DNA from 3 places in the Streptomyces sp. NPDC088730 genome. Region 3 is predicted to be linked to each of the others. Evidence: riboswitches for the same ligand, from Rfam matches in the RefSeq annotation. Region 3 holds a riboswitch; each other region holds the start of a gene.

Region 1 (10,340 bases), on a different contig from region 3:
CGAGCTGGCCCCGCTGGAGGAGTCCGCCGGGCTGCTGCGCGAACTCGGCGCCTCGGCCCGCGGCAGCGGACTGGTCGCCCGGCTCGAACGGCTCGGCACCAACGCCAACCGGTTCGCCTGGGCCGCCGCGGTGCTCGGCACCGACATCTCCCAGGACCTCGCCGCGACGCTGGCCGGAATGAGCCCCGCGGAGGCGGCGGACTGCACGGCCCGGCTGCGCGAGGCCCGCATCGTCAGCGGCTTCGACCCGCTGGAGTTCGTCCACCCGCTGATCGCCACCGCCGTGTACCGCTCGATCCCGCCGGCCACCCGCACCGCCATGCACGGCCGCGCGGCCTGGGCCATCACCCGGGCCGGTCTCGGCCCCGCCGCGGCCTCCCGGCATCTGCTCGAAGTCCATCCGGACGACGACCACGAGCTCGTCGAGCAACTCCGCGCGGCCGCGTCGCAGCACCTCGCCGTCGGAGCCCCAGAGGCGGCCCGCCGCTGCCTGGAACGGGCCCTTGAGGAACCACCGCGCCAGGACGTGCACGCCACCCTGCTCTACGAGCTGGGCTGCGCCACGCTGCTCAGCTCGCCGCCCACCACGGTGCGGCATCTGCGTGCCGCGCTCGACCTCCCGGGACTCGCCGACAATCTGCGGGTCGACGCCACGTTCCGGCTCGCCGCCGCGCTGTCCCACAACAACCAGCTGAAGGAGGCCGCGCTCGCCCTCGCGGCCGAGGCCGGGCGGACCGCGCCGGGGCCCGGCCTGATGCGCCTCCAGGCGGCACATTTCCTCTGGGAGGGGATGCAGGCGGCCGAGGACGACGGTCCGGGCCGCTCCCGCCGGCTCGCCGCCAACGCCGACCACCTCACCGGCCGGGACAACGCGGAGCGGGCCCTGCTCACCCTGCGGGCCTTCGACGCCATGCTGCGCGGCGAGAACTCCCAGCTGGTCGTCGACTTCTGCGAACGCGCCCTGGTCAACGGCCACCCCGCCCGGGGCCTCGGCTGGACCGATACGGAATGGGGCTTCGAACTCCCCACCCTGCTCGGCATCACCTACGCCTTCACCGACCGGCTCGACCGCGCGGAGGAGCTCTTCGGCGAGGCGGTGCGCGCCTTCGAGATCTCCGGCTGGAGCGGCGCCCACCTGGCCTTCGCCCACACCCTCCTCGGCCTGGTCAACCGCCGTCGCGGGCGCCTCGCGGAGGCCGAGGGCTTCCTGCGCGAGGGCCTGCGGCTGGCCGACCGGGTCGGCAGCGGACTGCCTGTCCACTGGGATGCCGCCTGCCTGCTCATCGACACGCTGCTGGCCCGCGGCCGGGTCACGGAGGCCCGCAAGATCGCGGACCGGTACGACTTCGGTACGCCCTACCCCAGCGCCATGGTGCTGCCCGACGGACCGTGCGTCCGGGGCCGCCTGCTGCTGGCCGAGGGGCGTACGAAAGAGGCGGTCGCCGAGCTGGAGGCGGCGGGCCGGGCCCTCGAACCGCGCGGCAGGTTCAACGGCATCTGGGGACCCTGGGCCGGCGACCTGGCACGCGCGCTGGCGGAGGAGGACCCGGGCCGTGCCGCCCGGATCGCCAACTCCGCCCGGGTGCGCGCCGAGCGCTTCGGGACGGAGACCGCGATCGGTGAGGCACTGCGCTGCGTGGCTCTCTTCGCCCCTCCGGCGGAGGCCGAACAGCTGCTGGCCGAGGCGGTCCGCCACCTGGAGGCGTCCCCGTCCGGCTACGAGTTCGCACTCGCCCTCGTCGAGCACGGCATCGCGGCCCGCTCCCCGGGGGAGCTCGCACGGGCGTACAAGCTGGCGACGGCCTGCGGCGCGGAATCGCTGGCGGCCCGCGCCCAGCAGGCACGGGCGTCAATGCGGTCCACCGAGTGAGGTAATGTTTGTCCTGCGCGGCCACCCGGGACACCGGGAGGAATCGCAGCGGGACGTGGCGCAGCTTGGTAGCGCACTTGACTGGGGGTCAAGGGGTCGCAGGTTCAAATCCTGTCGTCCCGACTGGAGAGTCGAGGTCAGGGCCGGTTTCGGAGAGATCCGAAACCGGCCTTTGATCGTTTTTCGGGCCATGCGGGGCCGGCGGCTTCTGACCGTTGTCACCGGATGAGGACGTGCGGGCTCTGCGGGGCGCGTGGGGCGCGCAACGCATCGAGGTGTGCAGTGGGCGCGGTTCCGGCGACCGGGATCTCGTACGGGTCCCGGCAGGGTCCGCGCGGGGACAAGCCGCTCCCGACCGCCACCCCCGCCGCGCGGCACGAGCGCTGCGGTCGGCCTGCGGCAGGCGGTAGACGTGCGGGATCACCCGTCCGGGTTACTACCGCGTGCGGGGATCACTCGGGCGGGTGTGCACAGGGGGAGCTGCTTGCTTCTCTTCGGAGGTTTCCATGCCCGCGCACACCACAGCCGTCCGGGGTCCGCTCATCTGGTTCCGGGACGATCCGTTCCTGGCCGGCCGCGACGACGCCTTCGTGTACGAGAGCGACGGACTGCTGATCTGTGAGGGCGGTGTCATCACCGCCGCAGGCGACTACAGCGGCCTGCGCGGTCAGCTCCCGCCGGGCGTCGAGCCGGACCACTATCCGGATCACGTGATCACGGCCGGTTTCATCGACACGCACATCCACTACGTGCAGACCGGCATCATCGCCGCGTTCGGCTCCCAGCTCATCGACTGGCTCAACCACTACACCTTCGTCGAGGAGCAGCGCTTCTCCGACGCCGGCTACGCCCGGCAGATCGCGTCGTCCTTCTGCGACGAACTGTTGCGCAACGGAACCACGACAGCTCTGACGTTCTGTGCGGTATACCCGGAGTCGGTGGACGCGCTGTTCCAGGAGTCGTCCCGGCGTGGCATGCGGATGGCCGCGGGCAAGGTCCTGATGGACCGTAACGCTCCCGAGGCACTGCTCGACACCGCCCGGTCGGGTTATGAGGACTCCAAGGCCCTGCTGGAGCGTTGGCACGGCAAGGACCGCAACCTCTACGCCATCACGCCGCGCTTCGCCCCGACGAGCACCCCCGAGCAACTGGAGGCGGCCGGGACACTGTGGCGCGAGCACCCGGAGGCGCTGATGCACACGCACGTCTCCGAGAACACTGGAGAGATCTCCTGGGTGCGCTCCCTGTTCCCCGACCGGAACGGCTACCTCGACGTCTACGACCACTTCGGACTGCTCGGGCGCGGCGCTGTGCTGGCACACGGAGTGCATCTGACCGGCCGTGAACGCGACCGCTGCTCCGAGACCGGCACCGCCGTCTCGCACTGCCCCACGTCGAACCTGTTCCTGGGCAGCGGGCTGTTTCACGTGCACGACGCCAAGGACGCCAGACGCCCCATGCACGTGGGGCTGGGCACCGACATCGGAGCGGGCACCTCCTTCTCGTTGCTCGCCACGATGAACGAGGCGTACAAGGTCGCCGAACTGAGCAACTACCCGCTCGACTCGGTCAAGGCGTTCTAACTCGCCACCCTCGGCGGCGCCCAGGCCATGGGCATCGACGACAAGGTCGGATCGCTGGCGCCGGGACACGAGGCCGACTTCGTCGTCCTGGACCCCCGGGCCACCCCGCTGCTCGCGCAGCGCACCTCCCGGGTGAACGACATCGACGAGCTGCTGTTCGTCCTCGCCGTCATGGGCGACGACCGCACCGTGCGTGCCACGTACATCAACAGTGCCCTGGCCCACGACCGCGACAACGCCTCCGCCTGAGCCAGCCGACAGGAGAACGTCATGGCGAACACCACCTCCACACCCACGCCCGCGAACGGTGACGCACCCGAGTACAGGAAGCACCCGGGTGCCCGCATCCTGCACGGGCCGCACAAGACCATCGGCGGAGTGGAAGCCTGGCTCATCTGGGGCCTGTGCGCCGTCTTCGTGGTCTGGCTGTTCTCCATCCAGACCGGCTATGCGGTGGTTTCCCCGGAGATCCAGAAGACGGCCTCACTCACCGTGGCCCAGATCGGCCTCGCCGGGTCGATCTACACCTGGGCCTTCGCACTGTGCCAGTTCTTCTCGGGCGCGCTGCTGGACCGCTTCGGCTCCCGCCCGCTGCTCGCGATCGGCGTCGCCTTCGTCACCGCGGGCGCCTTCCTGTACGCGCAGACCACCAGCATGGCCACTCTGATCGCCGCGCAGATCGTCCTCGCCGTCGGCTCCTCCTTCGGATTCGTCGGCGCCGGATACATCGGCGGCCAGTGGTTCCCGGCCGCCCGCTACGGCCTGATGTTCGGCCTGGTGCAGTCACTCGCCTCGCTCGGCTCCGCCTTCGGACAGCCCGCGATCTCCTGGCAGCTCCAGCACGTCAGCTGGCAGCAGCTCCTCAACGGCTTCGGTGCGGCGGGCGTCGTACTGATCGTGCTCTTCGCGCTCCTGGTACGGAACCCCTCCGCCGGCCCCGGACAGCTCGCCCAGGCCGCCCGGCCACCGCTCGTCTCCAGCATCCTCCACGACCTCGGCGCCTGCTTCCGCAACCGCAATGTCGTCCTCTCCTCGCTGTTGGCCGGTGTCTCCTTCGGCTCAATGCTCGCCATGGGAGTGCTGTGGGGGCCCCGCGTCATGGAAGCCCGCGGAGCCGGAACCTCGCTCGCCGCCGTCCTGACCGCCATGTCCTGGCTCGGCCTCGCCGTCGGCGCGCCCCTTTTCAACCTGATGTCCGACCACTGGAACAACCGCCGTGTCCCGGCCGTCGTAGGTGTCCTGTTGCAGGCGGCCGCCGTCTGCCTGCTGATCTACCTGCCCAAGGAGACCAACAGCGTCTCCGTGGTCACCATGTTCTGTGTGGGCCTGTTCGCGGGCGCCCACATGCTCGGCTTCACCGTGGCCGGGGAATCCGTCCCCGGACGGCTCGTCGGCAGCTCGGCGGCCATCGTCAACGGCGTCTGCTTCGTCATCGGCGGACTACTCCAGGCGATCCCCGGCAAGATCCTTCCCGGCTCTCCGTCGCTCACCGACTACGGCCACGCACTGCTCATGATGCCGATCCTGCTCGTGCTCGGAGCATTCGCCGGCTTCTTCATCAAGGAGACCGCCACCCCTCGTCCGTAGGAGGCCGCTGCACCGGAGCATCAGGACTGGCCGTCGCCGGGGCCCGGGAATAGCTTGGCTCCCGTAGGCGGCCGAGGTACCTCCGACGGGCGGGATGGTCCGATGCAGAGCACAGCCGTACGCCTCGGCGGCGCCGAGGACCCACTGGGTCCGGGCTACAAGTGGATCGCGCTGTCGAACACCACGCTGGGTGTGCTGATCGCGACGATCAACCTGTCGATCATCCTCATCGCGCTGCCGGACATCTTCCGCGGCATCGGGGTGGACCCCCTTCAGCCGGGCAACACGAGCCTGCTGCTCTGGCTCATCATGAGCTACATGGTCGTCACCGCGGTCCTGGTGGTGAGCTTCGGGCGGCTGGGTGACATGTACGGCCGGGTCCGGATGTACAACCTGGGGTTCGCGGTCTTCACGCTCTTCTCCGTACTGCTCTCGGTGACCTGGACGCACGGCACCGCCGGCGCCCTGTGGCTGATCGGGATGCGGGTGCTCCAGGGCGTGGGCGGAGCGATGCTGATGGCGAACTCGAACGCCATCCTCACCGACGCCTTCCCGCCCCGGCAGCGGGGCCTCGCCCTCGGGCTCAACCAGGTCGCGGCCATCGCGGGCTCGTTCATGGGACTCGTGCTCGGCGGGCTGCTCGGTCCCTTCGACTGGCACCTGGTGTTCCTGGTCTCCGTCCCGATCGGGCTGTTCGGCACGGTCTGGGCCTACCTGAAGCTGCACGACACCGGAGTCCGCACCCCGGCCCGGATCGACCGATGGGGCAACCTGACCTTCGCGGCCGGCCTGATCGCCGTACTCTCCGGCATCACGTACGGCATCCAGCCCTACGGCGGCGACACCATGGGATGGACCAACCCGTGGGTGATCACCGCGATCGCCGGCGGACTGGCCGTGCTGGGGCTCTTCTGCCTGATCGAGACCCGGGCCGCCCAGCCGATGTTCCATCTGGCGCTGTTCCGCATCCGGGCCTTCACGGCGGGGAACGTGGCCAGTCTCCTGGCGTCCCTCGGGCGCGGCGGACTGATGTTCATCCTGATCATCTGGCTCCAGGGGATCTGGCTGCCCCGGCACGGCTACGGCTTCGAGCAGACCCCGTTGTGGGCCGGTATCTACATGCTGCCCCTGACGATCGGGTTCCTGATCGCCGGCCCGTTCTCCGGGTGGGCCTCCGACCGCTACGGCGCCCGGCTCTTCACCACCGGCGGCATGCTCCTGGCGGCCGCCACCTTCGTGGCGCTCAAGGAACTGCCGGTCGACTTCGACTACTGGCTCTTCGCCCTGATCCTGCTCGTCAACGGGCTGGCCATGGGGCTCTTCGCCTCGCCCAACCGGGCGGCGATCATGAACAGTCTGCCGCCGGACCAGCGCGGAGTGGGCGCGGGAATCAGCACCACCTTCCAGAACTCGGCCACGGTGCTGTCGATCGGCATCTTCTTCTCGCTGATGATCGCCGGGCTGGCGAGCTCGCTGCCCCACACGCTGGCCCACGGACTCACCGAGCAGGGAGTGCCGTCCGCGGACGCGGCGCGCGTCGCGTCGCTGCCGCCGGTCGGCGTGCTCTTCGCGGCGCTCCTGGGATACAACCCGGTACGCAGCCTGCTCGGCCCGGAGACCCTGGCACAGCTGCCCACCAGTCACGCCGACTACCTCACCGGGCGGGCCTTCTTCCCGACGCTGATCTCCGGACCGTTCGAGCAGGGCCTCTCCGTGGCCTTCGACTTCGCCATCGCGGCGTGCCTGGTGGCCGCGGTCGTCTCGCTGCTCCGCGGCGGCCGCTACATCCACGGCGAGACGGAGACCGCGAAGGCGTGACGTCCGCCGCGCCCCACCGTCCGCCGCGCCCGCCGGGACCGTCAGCGGCGGCGCAGCCGCAGCGGGGCGTACACCGCGAGGGCCGCCAGGAACGCCACCCCGTAGGCGAGGTCCGCCCCGTGCAGCGCCCGCGCCACCGGGCCCACGTACAGGCCGGTGCTCATGAACGGCACCGCCGTGGCGAAGGCGGCGGCGAACGCGGTGAGCGCGGGCCACCACGGCTGGGGGCGGGAGGTCTCGGCGGCCAGGTCGACGGGGGAACCGCCGCGCGCCCTCGCCCGGACGATCCAGTCGACGGCCACGATCGCGACGAACCCGGGGATCCAGTAGCCGACGAGCAGCAGCACGTTCTGGAAGCGGGCGGTGGTGTCGGCCGCGTGCATCCACAGGACGAGGGGGAAGCCGAGGACGGCGGCGAGCGCGGCGGCGACGGGGCGCGGCAGGCGGACGCCCATGGTCTGCAGCGCCAGTGAGCCGCTGTAGTCGTTCATGGCGTTGCTGCACAGCGCGGCGAGTGCCACGGCGAGCAGCCCGAACGCCCCGAGCGCGCCCCCGCCCAGCAGGGTGTCGATGCCGTGCGCGGTCTGGTCGGTGAAGACGGACGCGCCCCACAGGCCGAGCGTCTGGACCGCCACGAACGAGACGCTGATGCCGAGCAGCGTGCACCAGAACATCCGGGGCCGTGACGTGGTGCGCGGCAGGTAGCGGCTGAAGTCGCTGGCGTACGGCGCCCAGGACAGCGCCAGGCTCAGGGCGACGGTGCACGTCAGGACGGACGCGCCCGCCCGGTCCGCGCCGTGCGCGGTGCCGGTCGCGGCGGGGTGTACCCCGTCCAGGAGCTTGGTGGCGAGCACCGCGAAGGCGGCGGCGAGGACGAAGGTCATCACGGTCTGGAGCCGGTGGATCACCTCGTACCCCAGGACGCCGAGCGCGCCCTGGGCCGCCATCATGGCCAGCACTCCCAGCCAGAAGGGCCAGCCGCACAGCTGGGCCAGCGCCTCCCCGCCGAACAGCCCGATCAGCGCGTCCCAGGCGATGGACGACAGCCACTGGAGCGTGCCCGGCAGCACCACGCCGCGACCGAACGCCAGCCGGGCGAGGGGGAGTTGTCCGGCGCCTGTCTGACTGCCCCAGGTGCCCAGGTACGCGGTGGGCACGGCGCCGACGAGCGTGCCGAGCACGACGGCGGTGAGCGCCGTGGCGAAGTCCAGGCCGAGCGCGATGCCGACGGTGCCGGTGAACACCCCGGTCATGGTCAGGTTGGGGGCGAACCAGACGGTGAACAGCCGGCCGGGCCCGCCGTAGCGGCGGTCCTCGGGGACGGGGGCTATCCCGTGCGCCTCGACGCGCAGATCACCCGGGGCGGTGGGCATCCGCCCGTCGAACGCGGGCCGCGGAGCCGTGGCCGCGCGCTCGTCCTGGGCATACGGCAATGACATGAAGACATCCCTCCGCCAGTGCTAACTGGTTCAGGTTCGACGGGTGTGTTCTCAGCCCCTGTGCGGGGCACCCCGTGTCCGGTGCGGCGGCCAGGATAGCCGGGTGTGCGCGGAGCGCGACGAGGGGGGTGAAGGCGGCGGTCAGACCGTGAGCGCGCAGCGGAAGCCGCCGTGGCCGGTCGTGCTGTCGGGGGTGTTGGAGGTGCGGGCGGCGACCCGGTAGCGGTTGCAGTAGGAGCGGTGGCACAGGTGCGAGCCGCCGCGCAGCACCCGGTTCTCGCCGTGCGGCGGCCCGGTGGGGTCGGTCCGGGTCGCGGGGCGCTCCGCGCTGTGCCAGTCCGCGCTGAACCGGTCGGCGCACCACTCCCAGACGTTGCCCGAGGTGTTGTACAGGCCGAAGCCGTTGGGGGCGTAGGCCTTGACGGGTGCCGTGCCCGCGTAGCCGTCCTCGCGGGTGTCGCGTACCGGGAAGTCGCCCTGCCAGATGTTGCAGCGGTGCCGGCCGTTCGGGGTCAGCTCGTCGCCCCAGGGGAACCGCGCCCGGACGAGGCCGCCCCGGGCGGCCTTCTCCCATTCGGCCTCGGTGGGCAGCCGCTTGCCGGCCCACCGGGCGTAGGCCGTCGCGTCGTTCCACGACATGTGGACCACCGGGTGGTCCCGGCGGTCACCGACCGAGGTGCCCGGCCCCTCGGGCGCCCGCCAGTGGGCTCCGGTCACCGCCCGCCACCAGGGGGCGCCGGGCACGGTGCCCGGCAGTACGGCATGCCGGGCCTGCTGTGGGATGAAGGAGCCGAACACGTAGGACCAGCCGATGAGTTCGGCCTCGGTGCGATAGCCGGTGGCCTTGACGAAGACCGCGAACCGGGCATTGCTGACGCAGGCCGCGTCGATGTGGAACGGCCCGGTCGTGACCTCCCGCACCGGTCCCTCGCCGTCGTCCGGGAACGCGTCCTCGTCCTCGCCGCCCATCAGGAACGGCCCGCCCGGTACGGCGACCATGCCGCGCAGGAGGTCGGCCCGGCCGCGCACGGGGACGGCGAAGTCCGCCGGGGGAGCGGCGGGCGCCGTGGGGCTGTTCTCGCGGGCGGGTCCGCAGCAGGCGCTCACCGCGCGGTCCCGCTGTCGGGCGTGCCGGGCGCCGGCCGGTCGAGCAGCTCCTCCAGGTCCTGGCCGGTGGTGCGCAGCAGCAGTGCCACCCCGCCGAGCGCGGCGGCCTCCCCGCCGAGGGTGGAGCCGCGCACTTCGATGGTGCGGGGGGCGGACGGCAGCGAGAGTGCGGCCAGTTGTTGCCGGATGGGGGTGAGGACGAGGCCGTCCAGGGCGGCCGGCTCGCCGTAGACGACGATGCACTCGGGGTCCACCTGTGCGGCGAGGGCGGCGAGCACCCGGCCCGCGACGAGGGCCGCGGTCCGCACGACGTCCGCGGCGTCCGGCTGGCCCTGCGCGGCGAGCGCGACGAGCTCGGCGGCGTCGCGTGCGGTGACCCCGCGATCGGCGCAGGCGGCGAGCAGCGCGGGGACGGAGATGAGCCCCTCCAGGCAGCCCCGGCCACCGCAGTGGCAGGGCTTTCCCTCGGGGTCGCAGCTGGTGTGGCCGATCTCGCCGGCCGCGCCATGGGCGCCGTGCACCAGCGAGCCGTTGACGACGAGTCCGCCACCGACCCCCTCCGACCAGCGCAGATAGACAGCGTTGTCGAAGCCCCGGGCGGCGCCCCAGGTCACTTCGGCGAGTGCGGCGAGCCGGGAGTTGTTGTCCGTGAGCACGGGGGCGTCGAAGTGCCGGCCCAGTTCTGCGGCGACCTGCCCGGCGAACGGTGTCATCGTGCGGGGGTCGCCGGAGGCCGGGTTCTGCACGAAGCCGGGGAGGCCGAGGCCGATGCCCTCGACCGGGGCGAGGCTGATGTTCTCGCGCCGCACCAGCTCCTCGACGCCGCGGATCGCCTGCGCGGCGCGTTCGGCGGCGCCGCTGTCCGCGGGTACGGGGGCGCTGTACCGGCCGACGATCTCATGGGCGCAGTTCGCCACGACGACGTGGACGCGCTGG
Region 2 (10,340 bases), on a different contig from region 3:
TGCGGGGAACGAGCCGCGCGACGCAGAGGACCACCGGCCGGTCGTTCAGCCCGTACCGCCGACGGACCGCGCTCTCCCCCGGGCTCGCGCGGAAGGCGTCGGCGTCCACCCCGGGCACCAGGCGCACCATCCGGCGCGCGGCCACCGGGCCGACGGCGGCCGCGATCGGCAGCCGGGTCGCCTCTCCGAGATGGGTGACGGTGTCCGTGACCGCCCCGATCCGCCGCAGGAGGGACCGGGCACCCGGGACGCGCGCCCACCACACCTCGTGGCCGTGGGTGGTGGCCACGATCCGCCGCACCCCGGCCTCCCGGCGCAGCCGGTCGCCCATCAGGGCCAGCGGCGCGGCCGCACCGAACCAGACCCGGTCGCAGCCGTACCGCCGGGCCAGAGCCGCCGCCCGGCCCGCGACGCGCGGGGTGGGCAGCAGCATCCGGGCCCGGTCGCGGATCACCGGGTAGGACAGCTCGGCGTCGTACGCGACGGCCCCGGGCTCGGACGAGGTGTAGACGACCACGGAATCGGCGGGAAAGCGGCTGGTCATCGCATGGACGAACGTCTCGATGCCGCCCTGGCGGGGCGGGAAGTCGTTGGTGACGACGAGAGTGCGGGCCATCGGGGCGTTCCTTCGAGGTGGGGTCGGGCCGCTGTGCTGTGCCGCGCCCGGCCGTGCTGCGACACGGCCCAGACGGCGAGCACCAACGGATAGACGAGGTAGCCGAACCGGGTGGCGGGCATGAGGGCGGTGGCGAGGCCCAGTCCGAGGGCCAGCCGCAGCGCGGCGGCGGACGCCGTCCCCGGTGGCCGGACGATCAGCGAACCGGCCACTGCCAGAGCGCAGCAGAGGAGCAGCACGAGGGCGACGGCCCGGCCTCCGGGCAGCCCGGCGGCGAGCAGATGTCCGGGGAAGGGGGTGGCGGCCGGTGACACGGCACCGGTCAGGCCGAGCGGGTATCCGACGACGTGCGTGCCGAAGGACGCCGGATCGCGCAGGGCCGCCGGGAGCACCAGTACAGCGGTGGTGAGTACCGCCACGAGGGCGCACCGCAGCGGCGCCCCGCGCCCGGCGGTGCCGCTCCGCCGCATCGACATCAGGAGCACGACGGCCACCGGGAGGGCGGGCCAGGCCGTCCACTTGAGCGCTGCGGCCAGCCCCGTCACCAGTCCGGCGGCGACCGGCCTGTCCCGTCCGGCCAGGGAGAGGCCCAGGCACATGAGTCCGGCCACCGGAAGGTCGACGCCACCCACCGCCAGCGGCAGGGCGACGAGGGGGCAGGCGGCCAGCGCGAGCAGCGGTGGCCGCCTGGCGCAGAGTGCGAGTGCGGCGAGAAAGGCGGCTCCGGTCCACAGCCGGGGATCGGTCAGCGGGCCCGCACCGAAGAGGGCGTGCGGAATCCCGAAGACCGCCATCGCGGGGAGGTAGGGGTCGAAGTCCGCCACCGCCACCGGATCGGGGGCGTAAGGAGATCCGGTCGTCAGCAGCAACCGCGCCGAGCGCGCGACGACTTCGACCTCCAGCTGGGCCCGGCCCATGAGTACGAGGACCAGCAGCGGCAGCCCCACCGCGCCGGCGGCCGCGAGCGCGGCCGCCGTACGGTGCCTCCCGCGGGCGGCCGGCCACACCGCGCTCGCGTATCCGACGGCGGCCGACGCACCCCAGATGCGGTGCGGGGCGAGTCCGGAGTGGAGCGCGAGGAGCAGGGCCACCGCGGCGCAGCCCGCCCACCCGGCCGCGGCACGTCGCGGACCGGAGCCAAACAGGGCCGCGCGGGCTCCGCGTCGAGAGAGGGGTACGGTCCCCGCGGCCGCCGCGGGACCTGCTGTCACGTCCATGAACCGAGGCTAGGAACGCGGCTCCCACGGCACGTCACACCGGAATCCGGTCTTCGCTCTCAACCCGTGGCATGAGACGCGACGGGGAATTCCACCCCTGCTCCGATGCGCCGACGGCCCCCGGTGCCGAACAATCCTGGGTATGAACAGCACGATCACACCCCGCGCCCGGGTCCAGCGGCTGCGCCTGTGGGCGCGCCGGTGGGCGGCGGCGCCCGCGTACCCATGGCTGACCGGGGGCGCGCTGACGCTGTTCGCGACGGGGGAGCTGATCGCCGTTCCGGGTTCGGTGATCACCACGTTCGGCGTGCTGGTCTGTACGGCCTCCCTGATGTGGCGGGGCACGCGGCCCGCGGTCGGCTTCCTGACCGTCGGCGCGGCCCTGCTGAGCTTCGGGACCGACGGCAACATGGCGTACGCGACCGTGGCCGGCACCCTGATCGGCAGCTACACGCTGGGCCGGCATCGCGTCCAGCACCCGGCCCTGCTCGTCGTCGGCGGCGCGCTGGCCTCGCTCACGGTCAACCTCGTGCACATCGACCGCTGGGCCCGCGCCGGATCGCCTGGGCTGCCCATGATCCAGGGGACCGACCGGTTCAGCCTCGGGCTGTACGCCGAGACGCTGGCGCTGACGGTGTTGATCCTGGGAGCCGTGAGCATGGGCGACGCGGTGCGCGCACGCGAGGAGAGCCGCAAGGAGCGAGCGGCAGCCCAGTCCAGACTGCTGGTGATGGAGCGGCGGCAGGCTGCGGAGGCGGAACGGGCAGCCATAGCCAGGGAGTTGCACGACATGATCGCCCATTCCGTCTCCATGATCGCTGTGCAGGCGGAGGGCGCAACCTACACCACGCCCGGACTGTCCCCGCAGGCCAGGGACGCCTTCCAGCAGATCGCGGGGACGGCGCGTGCCTCGATGAGCGAGCTGCGGCGGATGCTCGGGGTGCTGCGCACCGACCGGGAGCCGGGTACGGCGACGGCACCGCAGCCGACACTGGCCGGGCTGGAGGACCTGGTGGAGCAGCACCGGACGGTGGGGGGCAGGGCCGAGCTGCGGATCAGCGGTGAGCAGCCGGAGCTGCCCCCGTCCTGGGAGCTGTCGGCCTTCCGCATCGTGCAGGAGGCGCTGACGAATGTGCGCCGCCATGCTCCGGGGGCGCGGGCGGTGGTGGAGCTCGTCTACGAAAGCGGTCTGCTGGCCGTCCGGGTCGGTGACGACGGTCCGGGGCCCCGCGGCCCGCTGGGCGAGGGCACCGGCCACGGGCTGGTCGGGATGAACGAGCGGGCCGCGCTGCTCGGCGGCAGGCTCACCGCGGGCCGGGGTCCGGGCGGCGGTTTTCTCGTCGAGGCGGAGCTGCCGTGGTGATCCGGGTGCTGGTGGCCGACGACCAGGCCGTCGTACGGACCGCGTTCGCCGGACTGCTCGCCACCCAGCCGGACATCGAGGTGGTGGGCGAGGCGGAGGACGGGGCCGCGGCCGTCCGGATGGCCGCCGAGCACCGCCCCGATCTGGCGCTCCTCGACATCCGGATGCCGGGGCTGAACGGCATCGAGGCGGCGCGCGAGATCATCGCCGGCTCAGGCGGTGCGACCAGGGCGCTGATGCTGACGACGTTCGGACTCGACGAGTACGTGTACGACGCGCTGACGGCGGGGGCCAGCGGGTTCCTGCTGAAGGACGCGACGTTTCCCGAACTGCTGCACGCGGTAAGGGTGGTGGCCGAAGGCCAGGCACTGCTCTCCCCGGACATCACCGGCCGGCTGATCGCGGAGTTCACCCGCCAGCGGGTCGCCGCTCCGCCCGCGCGCTCCGTCGAGGGTCTGACCACACGGGAGGTGGAGGTGCTCGTCCTGATCGCCCGGGGTCTGTCGAACGCCGACATCGCGGACCGGCTCACCATCACCGCCCACACGGTCAAGACCCATATCAACCGGCTGTTCGCGAAGATGGAGCTGCGGGACCGGGCGCAGGCGGTGATTCTCGCGTACGAACTGGGGCTGGTCGTGGCCGGACACGGCGCGGGCCGGTCCCGGCCGGGGACGGGCCGGTGAGCCGCGGCCGGTCACAGCACGGCGGGCAGTACGACGCTCTCCGCCGCGTCGAAGGTGACGCCGACGACCGCGCCCTCCTCCGGTGTGCCGCGCAGCGAACACTCGGCGTCCAGGGCCGGTCCGTGCTCGGGGCGCAGCGTGACGGCGACGTGGTTGCCGCGGAAGGTGCGGGCGGCCACGGTGCAGCGCAGGCCGTCCTCCGGGGCGCCGATCAGGACGCCGGCCGGCCGCACCAGCAGATCGCAGGCCCCCTGCGGTGATCCGGCGGGCACCGGCACCTTGCCCCACTCCGTGTCGGCCGCCTCGCCGGTGACCGTCGCCTCCACCACGTTGTCGAAGCCCAGGAAGCGGGCGACGAAGGCCGACGCGGGGTGCTGCCAGACTTCCAGCGGAGTGCCCACCTGGGCGATGCGTCCGTCGCGCATCACGACGACGCGGTCGGCCAGCGCGAAGGCCTCGCCCTGGTCGTGGGTGACGGCGAGCACGGTCGTGCCCAAGCGGGCGAAGAGCGTGCGCAGTTCGACGACGAGGCGTTCGCGCAGGCTGCGGTCGAGCTGGCCGAGCGGCTCGTCCAGCATCAGCAGCCTGGGCCGGGGCGCGAGCGCGCGGGCCAGGGCGACGCGCTGCTGCTCGCCGCCGGAGAGCGCGGCAATGGCCCGCCGCCCGGCGCCGGGCAGCCCCACCAGGTCGAGGAGTTCGGCGACCTTGCGTTCCTGCTCGCCCCGGCCCACGCCGCGCATCCGCAGCCCGAAGGCGACGTTGGCGCCGACGTCCCGGTGCGGGAAGAGCTGGTGGTCCTGGAACATCAGGCCGAGTCCGCGCCGGTGCACCGGCACCCCGGTCTGGTCCGCGCCGTCGAGCAGGACCCGGCCGCCGTCCGGGTGCTGGAGACCGGCCACCACCCGCAGCAGCGTCGACTTCCCGCTGCCGCTCGGCCCGAGCACACAGACGATCTCGTGGTCCGCGACCTCCAGGTCCACCGCGTCCAGCGCCACCCGGTCGCCGAAGCGCACGGTGGCCGATTCGAGAGTCAGCATTGTGTCAGCATCCCTAGAACTCGCCGGATCGGTCGGTGCGGATGCGTTCGAGCAGCAGCAGCGACACCGCGCACACGAGCATCAGAATGGTGCTGAGGGCCATCGCCTGGCCGTAGTTGAGATCCCCGGACCGCCCCAGCAGCCGCGCCACCGCGACCGGGAGCGTCGGGTTGTCGGGCCGCGCGATGAACACCGTGGCGCCGAACTCCCCGAGCGACACGGCGAAGGCGAAGCCCGCCGCCACCAGCAGCGCCCGGCGCACCAGCGGCAGATCCACCTCGCGCCAGGCCCGCAGCGGCGAGGCACCGAGCACCGCGGCCGCCTCGCGCAGCCGCCCGTCCACCGCGCGCAGGACCGGCAGCATGGTCCGTACGACGAACGGCACCCCGACCAGCGCCTGGGCGAGCGGCACCAGGATCCAGGAGGTCCGCAGATCGAGCGGAGGCTTGTCCAGGGTGATCAGGAAGCCGAAGCCGACGGTGACGGCGGAGACCCCGAGGGGCAGCATCAGCAGCGCGTCGAAGCCCCTGACCAGCCGCCCGGCCCGCCTGGTCAGGGCCGCCGCGGCCAGGCCGCCGACGACCAGCGCGATGGCGGTCGCGACCAGGGCGTACCGCAGCGAGTTCCCGATCGCTTCGAGCGGCGCGACCAGGAACGTGCCGCTGTTCGCGTCCGCCGAGGCCAACGCCCGGTAGTAGCCGAGGCCGTGGCCGCCGGGCAGGTCGAGTGAGCGCTCCACCAGGATGGCGAGCGGCAGCAGGATCAGTACCAGCACGGTCAGCAGGACGCCCGCGAGCAGCGCCCACTGACCCGCCCCTCGTGGTCTGCGCGCGGTCTGCGCCGGGTCGACGAGCTTCAGCGCGCTCTCCCGGCGCCGCACGGTCCAGGCGTGCACGGCGAGGATCGCGCCGACCGCCGCGAACTGCACGAGCGTCAGCACGGCGGCCGTCGGCAGGGCGAGCAGCTGCGCGGTCTGGCGGTAGATCTCCACCTCCAGCGTGGAGAATCCGGGGCCGCCGAGGATCTGGACGACGCCGAAGGAGGTGAAGGTGAAGAGGAAGACCATCAGCGCGGCCGCCGCCACGGCGGGGGCGAGCGCCGGGAGCGTCACCCGTCGCCAGGCGGCGAACCGTCCGGCGCCGAGCACCCGGGCGGCCTCCTCCTGCCGCGGGTCGAGCTGTGACCACAGCCCGCCGACGGTGCGCACGACGACCGCGTAGTTGAAGAAGACATGGGCCAGCAGGATCGCCCACACCGTGGTGTCGAGCCGGACCCCCCACAGATCGTCGAGGAAGCCGCCGCGCCCCAGCAGGGCGAGGAAGGCGGTGCCCACGACGACGGTCGGCAGGACGAACGGCACCGTGACGACGGCCCTCAGCACCTGCTTGCCCGGAAAGTCGAACCGGGCGAACACATAGGCACCCGGCAGCGCGATCAGCAGGGTCAGCGCGGTCGAGGCGAGCGCCTGCCAGAGCGTGAACCAGAGGACGTCCTGGATGTCGGACCGGCTCAGCACCTCGCCGATCCGTCCGAACTGCCACGCCCCGCCGTCCTTGAGCCCGCGTCCCACGATCGCGACGACGGGGTAGGCGAAGAACACCGCGAAGAAGGCGACGGGCACGGCCATCAGGCCGAGCCGGACCGCGCTCCCGCGCCGCGACCGGGAACGTGCGGCCTTCCCGCCCGCGCCCGGTCCGCGTACGGGAGGCTTCGCTACTTCACTACCAGCGAGGACCATGACTGGACCCACTGCTCACGGTTCTTGGCGATCGCGTCCGGGGCGACGGTCGCGGGCTTGTCCGGGGTGGCCCCGAACCTGGTGAAGAGTTCCGGCACCTTCGCGCCCTTGGTGACCGGGCTGACGAACATGTTGAGCGGCATGTCCTCCTGGAACTTCTTCCCGATCATGAAGTCCAGCAGGGCCTTGCCGCCCGCCTCGTTCTTCGCGCCGTCGAGCAGGCCGGCGAACTCGATCTGCCGGAAGCACGTCCCGGTGGCGACCCCGGTCGGAGCGGTCTTGGGCCGCGGGTCCGCGTACAGCACCTCGACGGGCGGGCTGGAGGCGTAACTGACCACGAGCGGCCGGTCGGCCTTGGCCTTCTTGCCGCCCGCGGAGCCGGAGAACTCCTCGTTGTACGCCTGCTCCCAGCCGTCGACGACCTTGACGCCGTTGCTCTTCAGCTTCTTCCAGTAGTCCTGGTAGCCGTCCTCGCCGTAGGTGGCGATGCTGCCGAGGAGGAAGCCGAGGCCGGGCGAGGAGGTCGCGGCGTTCTCGGTGACGAGGAGGTTCTTGTACGCGGGCTTCGCCAGGTCGTCGAAGGTCTTCGGCGGAGCGAGCTTCTTGTCGGCGAAGTACTTCTTGTCGTAGTTGACGCAGATGTCGCCGGTGTCGACCGGCGTGACCCGGTGCTTTCCCGCGTCCAGCTGGACGTCGGACGCGACCCGGCCGAGGCCCTTGGCGGCGTACGGCGTGAAGAGGCCGTTGTCGAGGGCGCGCGAGAGCAGGGTGTTGTCGACGCCGAAGAACACGTCACCGCGCGGTGAGCCCTTGGTCAGGATCTCCTGGTTGAGGGCGGCGCCCGCGTCACCGCTCTTCAGGACCTTGACGGTGTAGCCGGTCTCCCGGGTGAACTCCTTCAGCACACCCTTGGAGGCGTTGAAGGAGTCGTGGCTGACGAGCGTGACGGTCTTGGAGCCGGTGCCCTTGGTGCCGGACGAGCCGGACGACGCGTCGTCCGAGCTGCCGCAGCCGGCGAGCGCGGTCGCGCCGATCGCGGCGGCGACGGCCGTCACCGCGACCTTCTTGGTGGTGCTCATGTGATTCCTCCTGGGGGTGACCAGGAAGAGACGCGGCCCCGCCCGCGCCGGTGGCGAACCGGAAGCGGGCAGGGCGCAACAGCTTGAGTAAGGTCCGAACTTCCTACCCGGAATGACCCGGGCGAGGTTCAGAGGGTCTGCGGCCAACCTGTCCTCGGTGCCGCACTCTCAGCGCTGTGGCGCTCCCCTGTCGGAATATGAAGTTGATTTCACGCCCAGGCTACACGGCTGGTTCCGGCCGCAGAGCCTGCCCCGGAGTCCGGGCGACGCACCCCAGGGTCTGTCCGGCGGATCATGGCCGGGGCGCCCCAGGGGCTGTCGTCACACTGCCGTCTGACGCCGCGCGGCCGCCCTTCGGGCGACGACGTAAGTTTGACGGCAGACCCTAGCGCTCGGACGCCGCGAGCTGCCCGCAGGCCCCGTCGATCTCCTGGCCCCGGGTGTCCCGCACGGTCACCGGCACCCCGTGGGCGGCGATGGCCTCGACGAACGCCTTCTCGTCCTCCGGCCGCGAGGCGGTCCACTTCGAGCCCGGTGTCGGGTTCAGCGGGATCAGGTTGACGTGTACCCGCTTGCCCTTGAGGAGCCGGCCGAGCCGGTCGCCCCGCCAGGCCTGGTCGTTGATGTCACGGATCAGCGCGTACTCGATGGAGATGCGGCGACCGGACTTCTCCGCGTACTCCCAGGCCGCGTCCAGCACCTCGCGCACCTTCCACCGGGTGTTCACGGGGACGAGGGTGTCGCGCAGCTCGTCGTCCGGGGCGTGCAGCGAGACGGCGAGACGGCACTTGAAGCCCTCGTCCGCGAAACGCAGCATCGCGGGCACCAGACCGACGGTCGAGACGGTGATCCCGCGCTGCGACAGCCCCAGCCCGTCGGGCTCGGGGTCGGTCAGCCGGCGGATGGAGCCGACCACCCGGTTGTAGTTGGCGAGCGGCTCGCCCATGCCCATGAAGACGATGTTGGAGAGCCGCGCGGGGCCTCCGGGGACCTCGCCGTCACGCAGCGCCCGCATGCCGTCCACGATCTGGTGGACGATCTCCGCCGTGGAGAGGTTGCGGTCGAGACCGGCCTGCCCGGTGGCGCAGAACGGGCAGTTCATCCCGCAGCCCGCCTGCGAGGAGATGCACATCGTGACGCGCTCGGGGTAGCGCATCAGGACGGACTCGACCAGCGTCCCGTCATGCAGCTTCCACAGGGTCTTGCGGGTGGTGTCGTCGTCGCAGCTGATGTGGCGGACCACGGACATCAGCTCGGGGAACAACGCCTCCGCGAGCTTGTCCCGCGACCCGGCCGGAATGTTGGTCCACTCCGAGGGGTCGTGCGCATACCGCGCGAAGTAGTGCTGCGAGAGCTGCTGCGCGCGGAAGGGCTTCTCGCCGGTCGCGGCGACGGCTTCCTTGCGCTCGGCGGGCGTGAGGTCGGCGAGGTGCCGCGGCGGCTTCTTGGCTCCGCGGGGCGCGACGAAAGTGAGTTCTCCGGGCTTAGGCATGGTTCTTCCAGTGTCGCAGACACGCCGGGGTGCGATCGGTCATCGCGGTCCGGCCTGCTTGAGGTACGGGTCACTCGGTGACCAGGGCCCGGATCGCCTGTTCCGACCAGTGGCCGGCGGCTCCGCGCGACGAGGCGACGTAGGCCGCCACGGTGTCCACGTCCCAGGCACCCGCGTCGAGCAGGCCGGCGGCGAGGAGGCGCGCGTATGCCCGGGAAGGAGGCACCGGGTTCACTTCGCCGGCCCGCCAGGGGGCCGTGAACGTGAGGACGGGCAGTCCGTCCAGCTGTCCGGCACACACCAGCGTCTCGTACCGCCCGTCTCCCAGCCGCGCGACACCTGACCTGAGCACCGGACCGAGATCAAGATCTTCACCGGGGCTCCTGTACATCTCCTGAGCGGCGATGTCCGCGAACTGTGACGCCGAGACAAGGTGGGCGCGGGCGAGGACCCGCCCCTCCTGTTCCGGGTCGTAGAAGGCTCGTCCGCCGCCCCAGACGGGCGACTCCGTGGCGAAGTACAGGGCGCCCGTCAGTTCCACGGGAACGGACCGGCCGGGCATGCGGCGGTCCCTGCATCCCGGATGCGCACGGCCCGCGCCGGGCGGCCGGCCGCCCTCGATGTAGGAGGCGAGCCGGTCGAGATGCGCGTTCGAGCCGTAAGAGGTGTACCAGACACGCTGCGGCGCGGACTCCTCCACGGCTCCGGGCTCGATCGAATGCGCGCCGGCCATGACGCCCCTTCCCCGCTCTGCTTGCGTTCCGCCAGCGTCTTCCGCTCTCCAGCGTCGCAGACACGCGCCGGGACCGCCGGAGCACCCCTGAACCGGGCCGGACGGGGTACCCGCAGTGACAGGAGCAAGCCCGCCGACCCAGCAGGAGGTATCAGCCGTGCACACCGTGAAGCACTGGTTCAGCCACAGCCTGGCCGCGCAGGCCCTGGTGCTCTTCGTACTGGGACTGGGGCTCGGAGCCGTGTTCCGCAGAGACGGTCATCCGGCCTTATGGGCGGTCCAGAGTCTGGTCTACACCGCCGTGATCGTCGGCATCCTGGCGTACCAGCGCCGCAGGACCAGCCTTGCAACCGGCGCGCGGCCCGGCACGGTCGTCGAC
Region 3 (10,340 bases):
CGACATCGGGCACCTTCACGATCTCGGGCCCCCGCGACACGACGAGCTTCACCGAGCCGTTGCCCCGGATGCGGGCGGCCGACTTCGGGTCGCTGTCGATCACCTTGCCGCGTTCGACGGTGTCGCTGTAGGCGCGCTCGACGCCCTTCAGCTCCAAGCCGGCGTCCGACAGCCGCTCCTTGGCCGCCTTCTCGCTCTGGCCGAGCACCCGGGGGACGTGGGTGAACTGTCCGGAGTTGATGTACCAGACGCCGCCGCCGATCCCCAGGACCAGCAGCACCGCGACGACCGCGGCGACGACGCCGCGCCGAGGCCCGCCGAGGAACCCGGCCCGGCGGGCGGGCCGCTCCGGCGGCAGCGGCGGGGGCATCTCCAGCCGGCTGGTGTGGTGGGCGGTGCCCTGACCGGGCGGCAGCACCCGCGGGATGACGCTCGTGCGGTCCTCCGCGGCGTCGCGCACCTCCGCCAGGGCCTGCGGCGGTACGGCGTCCAGCTGGGCTTCGGAGAGGCCGGCGCGGGCCTCGCGGGACTCGGCGAGCAGCGCCACCGCGTCGAACGGGCGCACCTCGGGGTCACGCGCGGTGGCGCTCGCGACCAGCCTGTCCAGCTCGGGGGGCAGCCCGGGGACGAGGGCGGAGGGGGCCGGGACGTCCTCGTTGAGATGCTGGTAGATGACCTGGGCCGGGGACTCCCCGGTGTGCGGCTTGGCGCCGGTGAGCATCTCGTACAGCACCACACCGCAGGCGTACACATCGGCGCGGGTGTCCGCGGTGCCGTGCTCGATCTGCTCGGGGGCGAGATAGGAGACGGTGCCCAGGACCGACCCGGTGGTGTCGGTCACCGTACCCACGGCCCGTACCAGGCCGAAGTCCGCGACCTTGACCCGGCCGTCGTCGCCGATGAGCACGTTCTCCGGCTTCATGTCCCGGTGCACGAACCCGGCCCGGTGCGCGGCGCCGAGCGCGGCGAGCACCGGCTCCAGGATGTCCAGCGCGGCCCGGGGCTGCAGCGCGCCGCGCTCGCGCAGCACATCGCGCAGCGTGCAGCCCGCGACGTACTCCATCGCCAGGTAGACGTACTGCTGCTGGGCCCCCTGGTCGAAGACCCCGACCACATTGGGGTGCGCGAGCCCCGCCACCGACTTGGCCTCGCGGATGAAGCGCTCGACGAACGAGGCGTCGGTCGCGAGCGCCGGGTGCATCACCTTGAGGGCGAGCACCCGGTCGAGGCGGGTGTCCATGGCCCGGTAGACCGTGGCCATGCCGCCCACGGCGATGCGGGCATCGACGCGGTAGCGGCCGTCGAGCAGCTGCCCGACGAGAGGGTCCTGGAGGGTCGTATCCACGCAGCGAGTCTACGAGCCGCCACGGACACCACCGACTGGCCGGGGCGATCCCGGAGCCGTACTGCAGCCGAGCCGTGACAGGGACACGCGATCCGGTGCCGCGGGGTCCCGTGTCAGAACGCCGGGCGCTCCGGATCCAGCGCCGCACGCCCCGCCACCGGCGACGACGCCTCGGCGAAGTGCCGGCGCGGGATCCGGCCCGCCCGGTGGGCCAGCCGCCCGCCCTCCACCGCGTGCCGCATCGCGGCGGCCATCAGCTCGGGCTGCTGGGCGCGGGTCACCGCGGAGGCGAGCATCACGGCCGCGCACCCCAGCTCCATGGCGAACGCCGCGTCGGAGGCCGTCCCGGCGCCCGCGTCCAGGATCACCGGGACCCTGGCCCGCTCGGTGATCAGCTGGAAGTTGTGCGGGTTGCGGATGCCCAGGCCCGAACCGATGGGGGAGCCGAGCGGCATGACCGCCGCGCACCCCACGTCCTCCAGCTTCCGGGCCAGCACCGGGTCGTCGTTGGTGTAGGGCAGCACGGTGAACCCGTCGTCCACCAGGATCTCCGCGGCGTCCAGCAGCTCGACCGGGTCGGGCAGCAGGGTGCGCTCGTCGGCCACGACCTCCAGCTTGACCCAGTCGGTGCCGAGCGCCTCGCGGGCCAGCCGGGCGGTGAGCACGGCCTCGCCCGCCGTGAAGCAGCCCGCCGTGTTCGGCAGCACCCGGACGCCGAGCTTCTCCAGTACGGAGAGCACGGAGCCCCGCACGGTCGGGTCGAGACGGCGCATCGCGACCGTGGTCAGCTCGGTGCCGGAGGCGGTCAGCGCGCGCTCCAGCACATCGAGGCTGGGCGCCCCGCCCGTCCCCATGATCAGCCGGGAGCCGAAGACGGTGTCCCCGAGGGTGAAGAGGTCGTCGGACACGGTCAGCCTCCCTGGACCGCGGTGAGGACCTCGACCCGGTCGCCGTCCGCGAGCGCCGCGCCGGACCACTGACCGCGCGGCACCACGGTCTCGTTCAGCGCGGCCGCGACCCCGGAGGGCGCTTCGGTCAGGGTCGCGACGAGGGCGTCCAGGGTGGTGCCCGCGGCGACGGTGAGGGCCTCGCCGTTCACGGACACGGAGAGGAGGGGCGCGGAGGCGGGAGTGGGCGCGGTCATGCGGGCTGCTCCTGTCGTACGGGGGCGGCGGCCGGGAAGCGGCCGGGGGAGAAGGGGCGGGCCACCTCCGGCAGCTCGCCGTCGGCCAGCAGCCGCGCCATGGCGTCACCGGTGACCGGGGTGAGGAGCACTCCGTTCCGGTGGTGGCCGGTGGCGAGGTGGAGGCCGGGCAGCGCGGTGCGGCCGAGCAGCGGGGCGTTGTCGGGGGAGGCGGGGCGCAGGCCGGCCCGGGTCTCGGTGAGCGGCAGCTCGGTGATGCCGGGCACCAGCTCGTGGGCGTCGCGCAGCAGCTCGTAGACCCCGCCCGCCGTGACGGTGGTGTCCCAGCCCATCTCCTCGCTGGTGGCGCCGACCACCAGCTCGCCGTTCTCGCGCGGCACCAGGTAGAGGTGGCTGCCCCGGACCACGGCCCGCACGGTGCGGCTGAGGAAGGGGGCGTACGCGGTGGGTACGGTCAGCCGCAGCACCTGGCCCTTGACCGGGCGGACGGGCGGCCGGACGTGCTCCGGCACCCCCGAGAGCCGGCCGCTGAGGCTGCCGGCGGCGAGCACGACCTGGTCGGCCGACAGCTCCGTACCGTCGTCCAGTACCGCCCCGGTGGCCCGGTCCCGCACCACGGTGAGCCGCTCGGCCCGCTGCCGGTGGAAGACGACCCCGGCCCGCTCGCACGCCGTCAGCAGCGCGGCGGACAGCCGGCGCGGGTCGACCTGGTGGTCGCCGTCGACCCGCAGCCCGCCGCGTACGCCCGGCGCGAGCATCGGCTCCAGGCGCCGGCACTCCCGGCCGGTGAGCCACTGCGACTCCAGCCCGCAGCGGCGCTGCAGCTCGTGCAGCTCCCGCAGGTGGGCGCGGTCGTCGGTGTCCAGCGCGACGGCCAGGGTGCCGCAGGCGCGGAAGCCGATGTCCTGACCGCTCGCCGCCTCCAGTTCGGCCGCGAACGCCGGATAGCGCGCGGCGGAGGCGACGTTGAGACCCAGCAGCATCTCCTCGCCGTAGTGCAGTTCGGTGACGGCGGCCAGCATGCCGGCCGCGACCCGGGCGGCCCCGCCGCCCGGATCGGGATCGACGACCGCGACGGCCAGACCGCGCTGCGCGGCCCGCCAGGCGGTGACCAGGCCGATGACGCCGCCCCCGATGACGAGGACCTCGCACCCGCTCGTGCGGTGGACAGGCATGGGCATCCAGCCCCTCCCTTCGCCGGCATGACCCGGATCAGGTTCGTACGGTCGGAGGCCGCCCAGCCTCCCTCTCAGCCCGGTACGTCCGGGCTCCCGCGAGTCTTTTACGTGGGCCACCCTAGACCCAGGCCCCGCGGACGGGTAAAGCAGGAGGCCGGCGGTGCGAGGACGGTGAGGAACACCTTTCCTGACGCACCGTCAGTTGATTAAGGTGGTCGGGTGAACGAGCAGCAGCGGGCAGAGCGGCCGGAGCGGCAGTCGGAGCGGGCCGGGCGGCGGGTGGTCGTCGTCGGCGCGGGGATGGCGGGTGTGCAGACGGCGGTGGCCCTGCGGGAACAGGGCTTCACCGGCGCGCTCACCCTCATCGGTGCCGAACCCCACCAGCCCTACGACCGTCCACCGCTGTCCAAGGCCGTGCTGCTCGGCAAGGCCGAGGAATCCGCCTTCGATATCGACTTCGAGACACTCGGCATCGAGTTGCGGCTGGGCCGTGAGGTCACGGGCCTGCGCGCCGCCGACCATGAACTGGACACCTCGAAGGGGCCCGTCCCCTACGACGTCCTGGTCATCGCCACCGGAGCCGAACCCGTCGTGCTGCCGGGCTCCGAGGGGGTGGCGGGGGTCCATCTGCTGCGCACCCTGGACGACGCGGCGCGGCTGCGGCCCGTCCTGGACGCACGGCACACCGTCGTGGTCGTCGGCGCGGGCTGGATCGGCGCCGAGTTCGCCACCGCGGCCCGCTCGGCGGGCTGCGAGGTCACCGTCGTCGAGGCCGCGGAACGCCCCCTCGCGGGCGCCCTGCCCGCCGAGGTCGCCGCCCCGATGGCCGCCTGGTACGCGGAGAGCGGCGCCACCCTGCTGACCGGGGCGCGGGTGGCCGGGGTGGAACCCGGCCGGGTGCTCCTGGCGGACGGCCGCGTCCTGCCGGCCGACGCCGTGGTCGTCGGGATCGGCGCGCACCCCGCCACCGGCTGGCTGGCCGGCTCCGGCGTCGCGCTCGGGCCCGACGGCTCTGTGACCGCCGACGCGGCGCTGCGCACCTCGCTGCCCGACGTGTACGCCGTGGGCGACTGCGCCTCCTTCCCCTCCGCGCGCTACGGGGCGCGGCTGCTGGTCCACCACTGGGACAACGCCCTCCAGGGGCCGCGTACCGCGGCCGCCCACATCATCGGGGCGTCGCCGGACGGGGCGGAGCCGCCCGCCTATGACCCCGTGCCCTATTTCTGGTCCGAGCAGTTCGGCAGGTTCGTGCAGTACGCGGGCCACCACGAGGGCGCGGACACCCTGCTGTGGCGCGGCGATCCGGACGGCCCCGCCTGGTCGGTGTGCTGGCTGCGGGACGGCGTGCTGGCCGCGGTGCTCTCCGTCGGCCGGCCGCGCGACCTGATCCAGGGGCGCAAGCTCATCGAGGCGGGCACGCCGCTCGATCCGGAGCTGGCCGGCGACGCCTCGGTGCCGCTGAAGTCGGCCGTACGCCCCTAGGGTCTGTCCGGCGGGGTGCGCCGGGCCCTGAAGGGCGGAGTCCGGGTGTCGGCTGTCAGTCCGGGATGGCAGGCTTGTCCCGTGACCGAGATTGACGCAAAGATCGATGCTCTCGTCCCTGCCTGGCTCCACCTTCCCGATATCGCCGAAATGTTCGATATCGAGGTGACGCGTGTACGGCAGCTGGTCAAGGAGGGCCAGCTCATCGCCGTACGACGTGGTGAGAACCGCGCACTCCAGGTGCCTGCCGCCTTCATCGACGGCGACAAGGTGGTCAAGGGCCTCAGCGGGACCCTGACGCTCCTGAGGGACGACGGCTACTCCGACGAGGAGATGCTGGAATGGCTCTTCACCCCCGACCCGAGCCTGCCGGGCACGCCCGCGCAGGCGCTCAGTGAGAATCGCGGCACGGAGGTGAAGCGCCGGGCCCAGGCGCTCGCCGTCTGACCTTCCGCCGCACCGGGGATGCGGTCCGCCCGAGCGGCCCGCATCCCTTCCTCACCCACCTGACCTACGCCATCGCTCTCCGGGGGAACTTCGTCATGCCCACGCCTCGCGCACAACTGTCCGACGCCCGGCTCTACCTGTGCACGGACGCCCGCAGGCGCCAGGGAGACCTCCCCGAGTTCCTCGACGCGGTGCTCTCCGGCGGAGTGGACATCGTCCAGCTCCGCGACAAGGGGATGGAGGCGGCAGAGGAGCTCGAACACCTCGCGGTCCTCGCCGACGCGTGCAGGCGGCACGGCAAGCTCCTCGCGGTCAACGACCGGGCCGACGTGGCCCACGCCATCGGCTCCGACGTGCTGCACCTGGGCCAGGGCGACCTCCCGGTGCCCGCCGCCCGCGCGATCATCGGCCAGGACGTCCTCATCGGCCGCTCCACGCACGCGGAGGCCGAGGTCGACGCCGCCGTGGGCGAGCCCGGCGTGGACTACTTCTGCACCGGCCCCTGCTGGCCCACCCCGACCAAGCCCGGCCGCCACGCACCCGGTCTGGACCTGGTCTGCTACGCCGCCTCGCTCGCCCCGGCCCGTCCCTGGTTCGCCATCGGCGGGATCGACGCGGGCAACCTCGACGAGGTGCTCGACGCCGGAGCGCGCCGCGTCGTCGTCGTGCGGGCCCTCACCGAGGCGACGGATCCGGCTGCCGCCGCCGCCGAGCTGGCCGGAAGGATCCGGGCGCGCGGCGACGCGTGATCCGGCGGGCCCCGGAGCGGACGCGGCCTTCGCCGTGGACGTGTTTGGGACATCGGCGTCCGAAGCGTGGACAAGAACCAGTCAATTCGGGCAAATCTCTCTGGTTCGGTTGGGTGGCCGTCACGCCCTGGTTAACCTGCCGTTATGGCCTTCGGTACACCCTCCACCAGGACAGATCGCGCGCGCACCGTGCGTGAGATGCTCGCGACCGGCAAGACCCTGCACTCGTTCGAGTTCTGGGCGCCCAAGACCGAGAAGGGTGAACGGAACCTCTGGAACGCGCTGCGCCGGATCGAGGCGGTGGGCCCGAGCTTCGTCTCGGTGACGTACGGAGCCGGCGGCTCCACCCGGGCCGGGACGGTGAAGGCGACCCAGGACATCGCCGCCGAATCCACCCTCACCCCGGTCGCGCACCTCACGGCGGTCAACCACTCCATCGCCGAACTGCGCAACATGGTCGGCCAGTACGCGGACGCCGGGATCCGGAACATCCTCGCCGTGCGCGGTGACCCGCCCGGCGATCCGATGGGCCCGTGGGTCGAGCACCCGCAGGGCGTGCGCTACGCGGCGGACCTCGTCCGGCTGATCAAGGAGTCCGGGGACTTCTGCGTCGGAGTCGCGGCCTTCCCCGAGATGCATCCGCGCTCGGCCGACTGGGACACCGACATCCGGCATTTCGTGGACAAGTGCCGCGCCGGTGCGGACTACGCGATCACCCAGATGTTCTTCGACCCGGAGGACTATCTGCGGATGCGTGACCGGATGGTCGCTGCCGGTTGCGAGACCCCGGTCATTCCTGAGGTGATGCCCCTCACGAGCGTCCGGCAACTGGAGCGATTCGCGCAGCTCAGCAACGCGACCCTGCCCACAGCCCTGAAAGAACGCATCCTCGCCGCCAAGGACGATCCCGCCGCTGTACGCTCCATTGGCATCGACTTCGCAACGCGGTTCTGCGCGAAGCTGCTCTCCGAGGGTGTCCCCGGGCTGCACTTCATCACGCTGAACAACTCGACGGCGACGCTCGAAATCTACGAAAATCTCGGACTGCACAAGCAGTCGTGACCGGCCGTACCCGCCGAGCTCCGGGGTGGCGGCCGTAGAAGGGGGCGGGCATGGGCTGGACGGTCCTCTACATCGCGTTCGGCATCGTTGCGCTGTGGCTGCTCGGAGAGGTGCTGCTCCAGTACAAGGCGCGGCTCCGCTGGCGTCTGCTCGCCTTCACCGGTTTCGTCGGCGTGGTCATCGGCGTCCTGATGCCGTCCGTGCCCGTGATCGTGATCGGCGCGATCGCCTTCGCGACGGGCCAGACGTACGTCACGCTCTCCTTCCGGCGCGGATTCTCGACCGGCTGGGCCATAGGGGGCAGTCCCGGCGAGAGCCGCCGCCGCCGCGGGAGCGGCGACCGCGAGCCCCGGCTGCAGGTCTCGGCCCTGGAGACGGAGTACGAGCCCGGCGGCACGCCGCCGGAGCCGTCCCACGCCCCGCAGGACCCGGCGGCGGTCTACGAGCCGGAGCCCCTGCCGGACGACACCGGCCAGTACGGCGTCTACACCGACTCCCCGTCCCCGCAGGAACAGCGGCACCAGGGACCCGAGCAGCCCCAGGGGCAGCCGCAGTACGCCGGTTACGAGCCCTACACCGACTACTCCGCGTACCCGGCACAGGGCCAGGACGCCTACGGCGGCCAGGAGTCCTACGGCAGCCAGGACGGCTACCCGGGCCAGGAGACCTACGCGGGCCAGGACGGCTACGCGGGAGCCGGACAGTACGACTACGGCACCTCCGGGCAGCAGTACGCCGCGTACTCCGACCCGTACATCGGCACCGGTACGACCGCGGGCACCCCGCAGTACGGCACCTACGACAGCTACGGGAACCACGACAGCAACGGCGGCGGGGCGCAGTACGCGGACCCGTACGCCCCGTCCGAGCAGTACGCCCCCGAGACGCCCCCGGGCGGGGTCTGGGTGCCGCAGCAGCGCGAGGGCGAGCAGCAGTACGCCCCGTTGCCCCCGGAGCAGCCCGCCCGGCCGGCCCCGTACCCGAACGGCTACGACACCGGACAGAACGACCAGTACCGCTACTGAGACCGCCGCCTGACGGCGCGTCACCGCTCCCCGGGCACCACCCGCCTCACTGCGATCCGCGGAAGCCGTCCCCCTCGACGATCAGCCCCGCGACCAGCGTCCCCGACATCCCCGCGTGCGCCGGCCCACCGCCCGGATGCGACCAGCCGCCCGCCAGCAGCAGGCCGGGCACCCGGGTGCTGTTGCCCGCGTGCAGATATCCGCCTCCGGCCCCGGCCAGCGCGGGCGGCGGAACCGCGCCGCCCGCGGCCCCGGTCTCCGCCCCGGTCTCCACGGGCGTCCGCACCTCCGCGCGGAGTACGCGTTCGCGCAGGCCGGGCACGGCCGCCTCCGCGGTGTCGATCAGGGTGTCCGCGTACCGCTTCCGCAGCGCGGCGTCCGTCCAGTCCACCGCGCCGTGCGGGGCGACCGTCGCCATCAGGGTCACCGCCTCGTGGGCGGCGTCGGGACGGGTCGAGGGGTCGTCGGGGCGCAGCACCGTCACCGTGGGGCGCTCGGCGAGCCGGCCACCGAACACCGCCTCGCGCTCGGCCGCCCCGTCCGCCGGATGAACCAGCGTCCGGTGCACGGCATCCGAGGGACGGGCGCCGTGCAGCGACAGCAGCACCAGGAACCGGCCCGTGGCCCCGGCGCCGCCCGGCCGGGGCTGAACCGTCACATCGCCGTCCCGCCAGAGCTCCTGACCGGGCATCAGCCCCGGGTGCGGCTGGGCGCCCAGCACCACATGGGCGGCTTCGGAGACCGTCCCGTCGGCCAGCTCCACACCGGCCGCCCGGCCGTCCTTCTCCACCACCCGCGCCACTTCCGCACCGAAGACGAACTCCACCTTGCGCGCCAGGCACCGCTCGTACACCGCCCGCGCCAGCGCCCGCATGCCGCCGGAGACGTACCAGCTGCCGAACGTCTCCTCCATGTACGGCAGCAGGGCCGCGCTCGCCGGGGCGTGCAGCGGATCCAGGCCGTAGGACAGCGCGTACCCGTCGAACAGGGCGGCCAGCCGGGGGTCCGCCAGCTCCCAGGAACCGACCTCCGCCACCGTGCCCGCCCGCAACGCCGGGCGCAGCAGCCGCCGTCGCACCGGGGCCGGGTACGGATCACGGGCCAGCACCTGCCAGTCGGGGCGCAACGGCTCCTCCAGCAAGGGCCGCCTGGACCGGTCCCAGGCATCCCCGGCCCGGTCCAGGAACGCGCCCCAGCGCGCCCCCGCACCGTCCCCGAGCGTGGCGTCCAGCGCCGTGACGACCCCGGACCGCGAGGCGTTCGGCAGCGACACCGAGGTGCCGTCAGCGAAGACATGACGGCTCGCCGGATCGACCTGCGACAGTGTGACGCAGCGCTCCAGCGGCTCCTTGCCCGTCTTCACGAACAGGTCGCGGTAGACCGCGGGCAGGTGCAGCAGGGAGGGCCCGGTGTCGAACGCGAAGCCGTCCCGGGCATGGCGGCCGACCGAGCCGCCGAAGGTCTCGGACCGCTCGTACACCGTCACCCGGTGGCCTGCCACGGCCAGCCGGGCCGCCGCCGACATCGCGCCCATCCCGGCGCCGATCACCGCAATACGTGCCATGGCAGCGACCTTAACGGCCGCCACCGACAGCTCAGCCGTCAGGCCACCGGGAAGGGACGGCGGTCAGCCGCTTCTCCTCCCGGCGCTGCGCCCTGCGGCGCAGGAACCTGCGGATGCGGGAGGCCAGGAAGGCCAGCACCACCACCCCGAGCACCAGCAGCGTCCCGGCGATGCCGGCCGCGATCCAGGGGTGGAAGATCGCGAACGTGACGAGCCCGGCCACGCCCAGGTCCTCGACCGTGCTCATGGCGATATTGCTGAACGGCTCGGGCGAGGTGTTGACCGCCATCCTGGTGCCCGCCTTCACCAGATGGCTCACCAGCGCGGTGGAACCGCCGACGGCC

Evidence for each region. Region 3 has a riboswitch for thiamine pyrophosphate ahead of thiO (glycine oxidase ThiO). Riboswitches for the same ligand answer to the same signal wherever they lie in the genome.
Region 1: linked by a shared signal. The riboswitch ahead of ACIP89_RS27320 (purine-cytosine permease family protein) and the one ahead of thiO (glycine oxidase ThiO) in region 3 are both predicted to bind thiamine pyrophosphate.
Region 2: linked by a shared signal. The riboswitch ahead of ACIP89_RS29895 (thiamine ABC transporter substrate binding subunit) and the one ahead of thiO (glycine oxidase ThiO) in region 3 are both predicted to bind thiamine pyrophosphate.

The regions. Positions count from the first base shown of each region.
Region 1 covers NZ_JBIVLK010000011.1:13,004-23,343, reverse strand. Annotated here, with positions in the region: gene ACIP89_RS27345 (ATP-binding protein) at 1-1,870, shown strand, start outside; tRNA gene ACIP89_RS27340 (tRNA-Pro) at 1,920-1,993, shown strand; partial or broken gene guaD (guanine deaminase) at 2,377-3,702, shown strand; gene ACIP89_RS27330 (MFS transporter) at 3,724-5,040, shown strand; gene ACIP89_RS27325 (MFS transporter) at 5,143-6,858, shown strand; gene ACIP89_RS27320 (purine-cytosine permease family protein) at 6,900-8,297, opposite strand; TPP riboswitch at 8,288-8,382, opposite strand; gene ACIP89_RS27315 (formylglycine-generating enzyme family protein) at 8,439-9,404, opposite strand; gene ACIP89_RS27310 (ROK family protein) at 9,401-10,340, opposite strand, start outside.
Region 2 covers NZ_JBIVLK010000013.1:84,314-94,653, forward strand. Annotated here, with positions in the region: gene ACIP89_RS29865 (glycosyltransferase family 4 protein) at 1-616, opposite strand, end outside; gene ACIP89_RS29870 (glycosyltransferase 87 family protein) at 541-1,833, opposite strand; gene ACIP89_RS29875 (sensor histidine kinase) at 1,976-3,196, shown strand; gene ACIP89_RS29880 (response regulator) at 3,190-3,882, shown strand; gene ACIP89_RS29885 (ABC transporter ATP-binding protein) at 3,894-4,919, opposite strand; gene ACIP89_RS29890 (ABC transporter permease) at 4,933-6,546, opposite strand; gene ACIP89_RS29895 (thiamine ABC transporter substrate binding subunit) at 6,633-7,736, opposite strand; TPP riboswitch at 7,819-7,935, opposite strand; gene rlmN (23S rRNA (adenine(2503)-C(2))-methyltransferase RlmN) at 8,122-9,228, opposite strand; gene ACIP89_RS29905 (histone deacetylase) at 9,299-9,961, opposite strand; gene ACIP89_RS29910 (hypothetical protein) at 10,119-10,340, shown strand, end outside.
Region 3 covers NZ_JBIVLK010000001.1:1,114,437-1,124,776, forward strand. Annotated here, with positions in the region: gene pknB (Stk1 family PASTA domain-containing Ser/Thr kinase) at 1-1,345, opposite strand, end outside; gene ACIP89_RS05000 (thiazole synthase) at 1,459-2,253, opposite strand; gene thiS (sulfur carrier protein ThiS) at 2,256-2,489, opposite strand; gene thiO (glycine oxidase ThiO) at 2,486-3,664, opposite strand; TPP riboswitch at 3,662-3,774, opposite strand; gene ACIP89_RS05015 (NAD(P)/FAD-dependent oxidoreductase) at 3,968-5,149, shown strand; gene ACIP89_RS05020 (Rv2175c family DNA-binding protein) at 5,231-5,596, shown strand; gene thiE (thiamine phosphate synthase) at 5,692-6,345, shown strand; gene metF (methylenetetrahydrofolate reductase [NAD(P)H]) at 6,490-7,407, shown strand; gene ACIP89_RS05035 (hypothetical protein) at 7,458-8,432, shown strand; gene ACIP89_RS05040 (phytoene desaturase family protein) at 8,479-9,996, opposite strand; gene ACIP89_RS05045 (DUF4126 domain-containing protein) at 10,028-10,340, opposite strand, start outside.